DNA from 3 places in the Streptomyces sp. NPDC047706 genome. Region 1 is predicted to be linked to each of the others. Evidence: riboswitches for the same ligand, from Rfam matches in the RefSeq annotation. Region 1 holds a riboswitch; each other region holds the start of a gene.

Region 1 (3,210 bases):
GGCCAGCGCCCGGTCGTGGGTGACGACCACGACGGTCACCGGCAGGGACAGCAGCACGTCGGCGGCCTCCTCCTGCCCGGCGAAGTCGAGTGCCGCGGTGGGTTCGTCGGCCAGCAGCACGCCGGCGCCCGCGGCGACACAGCCGACCGCCCGCGCCAGGTACATCCGCTGCAACTGGCCGCCGGACAGGGTGTGCAACGGCCGGTCCACGAGCTGCCCGACGCCCAGCTTCGCCGCCGCCTCGACCGCCTCGGCCCTGGCACCGCCACTGGCCAGCAACTCCCCGGCCAGCAGCGGGAAACGGCCAGCCGCCGGCTTCTGCGGAATCCACGCGCACGCCCGGCGCCGCCACGCCCACTCGGCCGCGCTGCGGGTGTCCCGGCCGCCCACCAGGATCCGGCCGCCGGCCCGGCGGTGCAGGCCGAGCACCGCCCGCAGCAACGTGGTCTTGCCCGAGCCGTTGGTACCGGTCAGCGCCACCCGCCCGCCGGCCGCGATGTCGAGGTCGACGCCCCGCACGGCCTCCACGCGGCCGTGCCGGCAGGCGACTTCGCGCATCACGACGTCCAGTCCTTCCATGCCACCTCCTCGCTCCTGAACAGGTGTCGGAAGCGGAGGGCGGTTGGTTCCCGGGCATCGCGCGGTGCGTGACGTCTCCGTGTCCGACTTCACCATCCGAATGCCGGACCTGCCCTCCCCGCCCGCGCGACGCCGCGTAGGGTGGTGCGCGCAGCTGGTTCGCCCCGTCCGCCAGGCGGGATGCGTCGCAAGAGGGAACCCGGTGGGAATCCGGGACTGCCCCGCAGCGGTGAGTGGGAACGACCGCCGTCACACGCACTGGGCCCGAGGAAGAGGGCCTGGGAAGCGACGGCCAGTAGGTGTCTCGTACGACACGAGGCGTGCCCGCGAGTCCGAAGACCTGCCAACTGCCCGCGCGCGAACCCTCGTGCGCGGACATCCCGGTGACCTCGAGGGCGGGTCGGCGTACATACCAGGCGGACGACCGCGCTGTGCCGCGCGGGGTCGTTTCCGTCCGGTCCGTCACCCTTCGCGTTCTCGTCCCGTCTCCGGGTTCTCAGGGATTCATCTCGCGAAGGAGATCTCCGTGACATCGAAGTCCGCAGCCGCGGCAGCACGGGCCACCGTGTACGGCTACCCCCGCCAGGGTCAGAACCGGGAACTGAAGAAGGCGATCGAGGGCTACTGGAAGGGCCGCGTCACCGCGGACGCCCTCCGAGCCACCGCCGCCGAGCTGCGCGCCGGCAACTGGCGCTGGCTCGCCGAGGCCGGCATCCACGAGGTACCGACCGGCGACTTCTCGTACTACGACCATGTTCTCGACACCACCGTCATGGTCGGCGCGATCCCCGCCCGGCACCGGGAGGCCGTCACCGCCGACGCGCTCGACGGCTACTTCGCCATGGCCCGCGGCACCCAGGACGTGGCGCCGCTGGAGATGACCAAGTGGTTCGACACCAACTACCACTACCTGGTTCCCGAGCTGGGTCCGGACACCGTGTTCGCCGCCGACTCCACCAAGCAGGTCGCCGAGCTGAAGGAGGCCCTCGCCCTGGGTCCGACGGCCCGCCCGGTCCTCGTCGGCCCCGTCACCTACCTCCTGCTCGCCAAGCCCGCGCCAGGCGTCCCCGCGGACTTCGAACCGCTCACTCTGCTGGACCGGCTCCTGCCGGTGTACGCCGAGGTCCTCGCCGACCTGCGCGCGGCGGGCGCCGAGTGGGTTCAGCTCGACGAACCCGCCCTCGTCCAGGACCGCACGCCCGCCGAGCTGAACGCCGCGGCCCGCGCCTACCGCGAGCTCGGCGCCCTGCCCGACCGGCCCCAGCTGCTCGTCGCCTCGTACTTCGACCGGCTCGGCGACGCCCTGCCGGTCCTGGCCAAGGCCCCCGTCGAGGGTCTCGCGCTGGACTTCACCGAGGCCGCCGCCGCCAACCTGGACGCCCTCGCCGCCGTCGGCGGTCTGCCGGGCAAGCGTCTCGTCGCCGGCGTCGTCAACGGCCGCAACATCTGGGTCAACGACCTGGAGAAGTCCCTGGCCACCCTCGGTACCCTGCTGGGCCTGGCGGACCGCGTCGACGTGGCCGCCTCCTGCTCGCTGCTGCACGTGCCCCTGGACACCGCTGCGGAGCGGGACATCGAGCCGCAGATCCTGCGCTGGCTCGCCTTCGCCCGGCAGAAGACCGCCGAGGTCGTCACTCTCGCCAGGGGCCTCGCCCAGGGCACCGGCACGGTCACGGCGGAGCTGGCCGCCAACCGTGCCGACCTCGCGTCCCGCGCCGGCTCGCCGATCACCCATGACCCGGCCGTCCGCGCCCGCGCCGCCGCCGTCACGGAGGCCGACGCCCGCCGCTCCCAGCCCTACGCCGAGCGGGCCGCCGCCCAGCGCGCCCACCTCGGCCTGCCCCTGCTGCCGACCACGACCATCGGTTCCTTCCCGCAGACCGGCGAGCTGCGCGCCGCCCGCGCCGATCTGCGGGCCGGGCGGATCGACGACGCCGGCTACGAGGAGCGCATCAAGGCCGAGATCCAGGAAGTGATCGCCTTCCAGGAGAAGACCGGCCTCGACGTCCTCGTGCACGGCGAGCCCGAACGCAACGACATGGTCCAGTACTTCGCCGAGCAGCTCACCGGCTATCTCGCCACCCAGCACGGCTGGGTCCAGTCGTACGGCACCCGGTACGTCCGCCCGCCGATCCTGGCCGGCGACATCTCCCGCCCCGAGCCGATGACGGTGCGCTGGACGACGTACGCCCAGTCCCTCACCGGCCGTCCGGTCAAGGGCATGCTCACCGGGCCGGTCACCATGCTCGCGTGGTCCTTCGTCCGTGACGACCAGCCCCTCGGCGCCACCGCACGCCAGGTCGCCCTCGCTCTGCGGGACGAGGTGGGCGACCTGGAGGCGGCCGGGACCTCCGTCATCCAGGTCGACGAGCCGGCGCTGCGCGAGACCCTGCCGCTGCGCTCGGCCGACCACGCCGCCTACCTGGCGTGGGCGACGGAGGCGTTCCGGCTCACCACCGGCGGCGTTCGGCCGGACACCCAGATCCACACGCACATGTGCTACGCCGAGTTCGGGGACATCGTGCAGGCGATCGACGACCTCGACGCGGACGTCATCAGCCTGGAGGCCGCCCGTTCGCACATGCAGGTCGCCCGCGAACTGTCCGCGCACGGCTATCCGCGCGAGGCCGG
Region 2 (3,210 bases), on a different contig from region 1:
TCCTGCGCATATCTCCTCCTTGCACCGAATGGAGTGCGCCATCAGAAGATCCATTTGGCGCTCATTCCGGAGGCTAGAGCGACATCGCGCGGAGCGCTCATCGGGGAAGCCATCCGGAGGTTCCAGGGCTCAGATCGAGGATCAAACGGGTCATATCGACCTCCTTCGGGTGAGCGCGTTGACTGCGCGCCAGACGGCCATGTCCTGCGCGACCAGCGGGATCGGACTGCCCGTCACGGCAAGGGCGCGCGTGATCAGCGATCGCTACACGTCGGTCTGCTTCGACAGGCCCGGTGCGGGCGGGCGTGGCGGAGCCCGGGAGTCGTATCCAGCTCCCGGGCCCCTGGGGTGCCACCCAATTGCGCACGCCGGCGGCGTTCAAGAGGACGGATCAGTCATCATGCCGTCGTGTTCTTCCTTTGAACTACCGCACCGTGCGAGAGGTGCAGGCGAGAGTCGAACTCGCATCCGACGGCGTCCGTCCGGCATCGGTCGATCCGGCGATCGGCGGCGATGCTGAGACTGGAGCGAGAGTCTGAGATTGACCGCGGCTGCCTCTGCCATGTTGGGCTACCCCGGCCCGTTGGACACTGTGCCGGGGGGAGGACTCGAACCTTCACTGTCACCGCTTCTTCAGGCTGAACTTCAGTGTCAGCTTGCGCTCATCACGCGAACCGGTCCTCAATCCGGCCCGCGCCTTGTGCGCACCCCCGCGCTCGCACGCGGGGGCGATCATGGATGCTACCCGCGGCCAGGTCAGCCGAACAGGTAGCCGAACACCGCGTCACCGACGCGCTGGTCGGTGACCTCGGCGCCGTTGGCCTCCTCGCGGGCGAACTTGACGGCCTGCTGGAGCTTCTCGACGCGCTCCACCAGTTCGTTGACCCGTCGCGCCGGGAGGGCACCCGAGAACCTCACCGTCGTCCAGTATCCGATCGGCACGTCCTCGTAGTACACCTCGACCTGCGCCGGGTGCTTGTCGGTCGCCTCCGCCTTGACGTGGTTGCGCGGGACCTTCTCGCGAAGGCGCCGGGGCGGCCGCCTCCGTTGCCGTGGTGCGTCGCGTGACCAGCGCCTTCGCGCCCCCGGTGCACCGCTTGTCACCACCCCCGGGGGCGCACTACTGTCACCACGCCTTGGTGAACGGGAAATCCGGTGTGATGCCGGTGCGGCCCTCGCCACTGTGATCGGGAAGTCCGGCTCCGGCCCTCAGGGGCGGCCACTGGGTCCTTGTGACCCGGGAAGGCGGAGCACGGGCGGTGTCACCCGTCAGCCAGGAGACCGGCCGAGGCGCGTCGTACACCATCCACGAGGTGCTGGAGAGGGTCTGCTGAAGCCATGCACATAGCCGAGGGTTTTCTGCCTCCGGCGCACGCGATCGCCTGGGGTGCCGCGTCCGCGCCGTTCGTCGTCCACGGAGTCCGGTCCCTCACCCGTGAGGTCAGGGAACATCCCGAGAGCACCCTGCTCCTCGGCGCCTCGGGCGCCTTCACCTTCGTGCTGTCGGCGCTGAAGTTGCCGTCCGTGACCGGGAGTTGCTCGCATCCCACCGGCACGGGACTGGGGGCCATCCTGTTCCGGCCGCCGGTCATGGCGGTGCTGGGCACCATCACGCTGCTGTTCCAGGCGCTGCTGCTCGCGCACGGCGGGCTGACCACGCTCGGCGCCAACGTCTTCTCGATGGCGGTCGTCGGGCCGTGGGCGGGCTACGGAATCTACCGGCTGCTGCGGCGGTTCGACGTGCCGCTGATGGTCGCCGTGTTCTTCGGGGCGTTCGTCGCCGACCTGTCCACCTACTGCGTGACCAGCGTCCAGCTGGCGCTCGCCTTCCCCGACCCGAGCAGCGGATTCCTCGGCGCGCTCGGCAAGTTCGGCTCCATCTTCGCGGTCACGCAGATCCCGCTCGCGGTGAGCGAGGGCCTGCTGACGGTACTGGTGATGCGACTGCTCGTGCAGTCCAGCAAGGGTGAACTGACCAGGCTGGGCGTGCTGCTCACGGGGAAGACCGGCGCCCGGGACAACGGCTCGGAGGCGGTGGCCCGATGAAGCGCAACACAAGGATCAACCTGCTGCTGGTGCTCGCCGTCGCGACCCTCGCGGTGCTGCCGCTGGTGCTCGGGCTCGGCGACCACAAGGAGGAACCGTTCGCCGGCGCCGACGGCGAGGCGGAGACGGCGATCACCGAGCTGGACCCGGACTACGAGCCCTGGTTCTCGCCGCTGTACGAGCCCCCGTCCGGTGAGATCGAGTCAGGTCTGTTCGCCCTCCAGGCGGCCGTCGGCGCGGGCGCGCTCGCGTACTACTTCGGGGTCCGGCGGGGCCGTCGTCAGGGCGAGGCCCGCGCCAGGGAACGGCAGGGCGCGGTGCGGGTCCCCGGGCACGACGGAGCCGAAGGGGCCTGAGCCTCGTGCTGCCGATCGACGCGGCGGCGCACAGCAGCCGCTGGCGCCGCCGTCATCCCGTGGACAAGGCCGTGCTCGGGCTGGGGCTCACGGTGCTGGCGATCTCGTTGCCGCCCTGGCCGGGGGCGGCGCTGGTGCTGGTGACGGCGCTGGCCGTGCTGCTGGGACCGGCGGGCGTGCCCGGGCGGCGGCTGTGGCGGGCCTACCGGGTGCCGCTGGGTTTCTGCGTCACCGGCGCGCTGCCGCTGCTGGTGCGGGTCGGCGGCCCGGACGGGTTCGCCGGTCTCGCCGACGGCGGCGCGGTGCGCGCCGGGGAACTGCTGCTGCGTACCTCGGCCGCCTCCCTCGGTGTGCTGCTGTTCGCGTTCACCACCCCGATGTCCGACCTGCTGCCCCGCCTGGTCCGGGCCGGCGTCCCCGCCCCTGTCGTCGACGTGGCGCTGGTGACGTACCGCATGAGCTTTCTGCTCCTGGACTCCGTGCGCCGGATCCGTGACGCTCAGGCGGCCCGGCTGGGGCACACCACGCGCGCCGCCCGGTGGCGGTCGCTGGCCGGGCTCGGCGCCACCGCCTTCGTGCGCGCCTTCGACCGGGCCACGCGCCTGCAGGCCGGGCTCGCCGGGCGCGGCTACGACGGCACGCTTCGGGTGCTGGTGCCCGAGGCCCGCGTCTCCGTGCCGTTCACGGCCGTGAGCGTCGCGCTGCTCGGGGCGCTGGCCGCCCTGACCTACGTACTCGAAAGGCCGCTGTCATGAGCGAGGCCGCCCCCCTGGTCGCCCTGAGGGGCGCGTCGTTCGCCTACGAGGAC
Region 3 (3,210 bases), on a different contig from region 1:
GTGTTCGTCCTGGGCATGGACAAGACGGTCGCCATCAACTTCCAGCTGCTGGGCGGCATCTGGATCCTCCAGACCATGCCCGCACTGGTCGGCGGCCTGTTCACGCGCTGGTTCCACCGCTGGGCCCTGCTGGCCGGCTGGGCGGTCGGCATGATCTACGGCACGGTCGCCGCGTACGGCGTCGCCTCCCCGACGCAGAAGCACTTCGGCGGCTCGTCGGCGGAGATCCCCGGCATCGGGGAGATCGGCTACATCGGCCTCACGGCGTTCGTCCTGAACCTGGTGGTCACGGTGGTCCTCACCTTCGTCCTGAAGGCCGTGAAGGCCCCCGAGGGCGTCGACGAGACCAAGCCCGGGGACTACACGGCGGACGCGGGCGACCCGGGCGTCCAGGTGGAACTGCCGCCGGCGACCGCGGGGGCAGGTCACTAGAGAACGCGAGACAACGCCCGCAAGGGGCGCGGGGCCGTATCGCCACGCGGCGCCGCCGCGTGGCGCGACCAGCCACCCCACCACCCGCAGCGGGCCGCCGGCATCAAGCACAACGGCGGCCCGCTGTCGTGCACACTCCCCCCCATGGACTTCGTCATCCGCCCCGCACTGCCCACCGACCACGCCCCCCTCGGCGACATCACGGCCCAGGCCTACCTCCAGGACGGCCTGCTCGACTTCGGCGAGAGTGACGAATACCTCGGCGAACTCAGAAACGTCGCCAAGCGAGCCGCCGCAGCCGAAGTCCTGGTGGCCGCAGACAACGGCCGCGTCCTCGGCGGCGTGACCTTCGTCCCGTCCGGCGGCCCCATGGCCGACGTGGCCCGCCCCGCGGAGGCCGAGATCCGTATGCTCGCCGTCGCCCGGGAGGCCCGCGGCCGGGGCGTGGGCGAGGCCCTCGTGCGCGCCTGCATCGACCGCGCACGCACCACGGACGGCTGCACCGGCATCGTCCTCTCCACCCAGCGCACCATGCACACAGCCCACCGCATCTACGAACGTCTGGGCTTCGTGCGCACTCCGGAGCGCGACTGGAACCCTCTCGCGCACCTTGACGACATCACGCTCCTCACCTACCAGTTGACGCTCTGAAGTTGTCGGCGACACAACATATGGGGGTGCCTTCGGCGCCCGGCACTAGATGTATGCTCATGCTCGCTGTCGCCGCAGGGGAATCCGGTGCGAATCCGGAACTGTCCCGCAACGGTGTACTTGCGTGCACCCGCCCTGAACAGGGCGCGCACGCCTGTTCAGTCCGAGGACCTGCCGACAGTGCGCCCGGCCGTCCGGTCCGGGTGTCCTGACGTCCGGGTCTCGTGGAATGGGCCGGTGGACGCGACGCCCCGTGCGCTCGTGTGCTGCCCCCTGCCCTCGGCGAGGCCCCTGTGCCGAGCGAGGGAGAGCCCCACGTGACCATCGCGCCAGCCGCACCGGCCGAAGCGACAACGGTGGAAGTGGAATCCGACGGTCCAAAAACCGCGCTGCTGCGGACCCTGGCCGAGCTGACCGCCGACCTCCCCGACGCCGACCCCGGCCGGGTCGCCGCCGCCGCGCTGCGCGGCCGCTCCGCGCGGGCCGACGAGAGCGAACTGCGTGAGCTGGCCACGGAGGCCGCCGCCGGCCTGATCTCCGAGGACCCCGCCTACTCCCGGCTCGCCGCCCGGCTGCTGACCGTCTCCATCGCCGCGGAGGCCGCCTCCCAGGGCGTCACGACCTTCACGGAGTCCGTCGCCGTGGGGCACCGGGAAGGCCTCATCGCCGACCGCACGGCCGACTTCGTACGCCTGCACGCCGACCGTCTGAACGCCCTGATCGACCCGGCCGGCGACGACCGCTTCGGCTACTTCGGCCTGCGCACGCTGCACAGCCGCTATCTGCTCCGGCACCCGATCACCCGCAAGGTCGTCGAGACGCCCCAGCACTTCATGCTGCGCGTCGCCGCCGGCCTCGCCGAGGACGACACCCCCCGGTCGGTGGACGAAGTCGCCGCGCTCTACGGGCTCATGAGCCGTCTGGACTACCTCCCCTCCTCCCCGACCCTCTTCAACTCCGGCACCCGCCACCCCCAGATGTCGTCCTGCTACCTCCTGGACTCCCCCCTGGACGAGCTGGACTCCATCTACGACCGCTACCACCAGGTCGCCCGGCTCTCCAAGCACGCCGGGGGCATCGGGCTGTCGTACTCCCGGATCCGTTCCCGTGGTTCGCTGATCCGCGGCACCAACGGCCACTCCAACGGCATCGTCCCGTTCCTGAAGACGCTGGACGCCTCGGTCGCCGCCGTGAACCAGGGCGGCCGGCGCAAGGGCGCGGCCGCGGTCTACCTGGAGACCTGGCACTCCGACATCGAGGAGTTCCTGGAGCTGCGGGACAACACCGGTGAGGACGCCCGCCGTACGCACAACCTCAACCTCGCGCACTGGATCCCGGACGAGTTCATGCGCCGGGTGAACGCGGACGCCCCGTGGTCGCTGTTCTCGCCGTCGGACGTGCCCGAGCTGGTCGACCTGTGGGGCGAGGAGTTCGACGCCGCGTACCGCGAGGCCGAGGAGAAGGGCCTGGCGAAGAAGGCGCTGCCCGCCCGCGAGCTGTACGGCCGGATGATGCGCACCCTCGCGCAGACCGGCAACGGCTGGATGACCTTCAAGGACGCCGCCAACCGCACCGCCAACCAGACCGCCGAGCCCGGCCACGTCGTCCACTCCTCGAACCTCTGCACGGAGATCCTGGAGGTCACGAGCGACGGGGAGACGGCCGTGTGCAACCTGGGCTCGGTCAACCTGGGCGCGTTCGTCGTGGGCGACGGCATCGACTGGGAGCGGCTGGACGCGACCGTCCGCACCGCCGTCACCTTCCTCGACCGCGTGGTCGACATCAACTTCTACCCGACCGAGGAGGCGGGCCGCTCCAACTCCCGGTGGCGTCCGGTCGGCCTCGGCGCGATGGGCCTGCAGGACGTCTTCTTCAAGCTGCGCCTGCCGTTCGACTCACCCGAGGCGAAGGCCCTCTCCACCCGCATCGCCGAGCGCGTCATGCTCGCCGCGTACGAGGCGTCCGCCGACCTCGCCGAGCGCAACGGGCCGCTGCCGGCGTGGGACAGGACCCGCGCCGCCCGCGGTGTGCTCCACCCCGACCACTACGGCGTCGAGCCTGCCTGGCCGGAGCGCTGGGCCGCCCTGCGCGAGCGGATCGCCGCGGTCGGCATGCGCAACTCCCTGC

The links. A riboswitch is a leader RNA that binds a small molecule or an ion and turns the genes downstream of it on or off. The one in region 1 is predicted to bind cobalamin.
Region 2: linked by a shared signal. The riboswitch ahead of ACGF8A_RS07770 (energy-coupling factor ABC transporter permease) and the one ahead of metE (5-methyltetrahydropteroyltriglutamate--homocysteine S-methyltransferase) in region 1 are both predicted to bind cobalamin.
Region 3: linked by a shared signal. The riboswitch ahead of ACGF8A_RS08180 (ribonucleoside-diphosphate reductase subunit alpha) and the one ahead of metE (5-methyltetrahydropteroyltriglutamate--homocysteine S-methyltransferase) in region 1 are both predicted to bind cobalamin.

What each region holds. Positions count from the first base shown of each region.
Region 1 is NZ_JBIDCW010000024.1:40,187-43,396, reverse strand. Features, by position in the region: gene ACGF8A_RS25905 (ATP-binding cassette domain-containing protein) at 1-579, opposite strand, end outside; cobalamin riboswitch at 718-942, shown strand; gene metE (5-methyltetrahydropteroyltriglutamate--homocysteine S-methyltransferase) at 1,106-3,210, shown strand, end outside.
Region 2 is NZ_JBIDCW010000005.1:108,104-111,313, forward strand. Features, by position in the region: gene ACGF8A_RS07760 (hypothetical protein) at 1-10, opposite strand, end outside; partial or broken gene ACGF8A_RS07765 (hypothetical protein) at 757-1,038, opposite strand; cobalamin riboswitch at 1,121-1,305, shown strand; gene ACGF8A_RS07770 (energy-coupling factor ABC transporter permease) at 1,339-2,046, shown strand; gene ACGF8A_RS07775 (energy-coupling factor ABC transporter substrate-binding protein) at 2,043-2,402, shown strand; gene cbiQ (cobalt ECF transporter T component CbiQ) at 2,408-3,157, shown strand; gene ACGF8A_RS07785 (ATP-binding cassette domain-containing protein) at 3,154-3,210, shown strand, end outside.
Region 3 is NZ_JBIDCW010000005.1:191,973-195,182, forward strand. Features, by position in the region: gene mctP (monocarboxylate uptake permease MctP) at 1-432, shown strand, start outside; gene ACGF8A_RS08175 (GNAT family N-acetyltransferase) at 577-1,083, shown strand; cobalamin riboswitch at 1,100-1,277, shown strand; gene ACGF8A_RS08180 (ribonucleoside-diphosphate reductase subunit alpha) at 1,401-3,210, shown strand, end outside.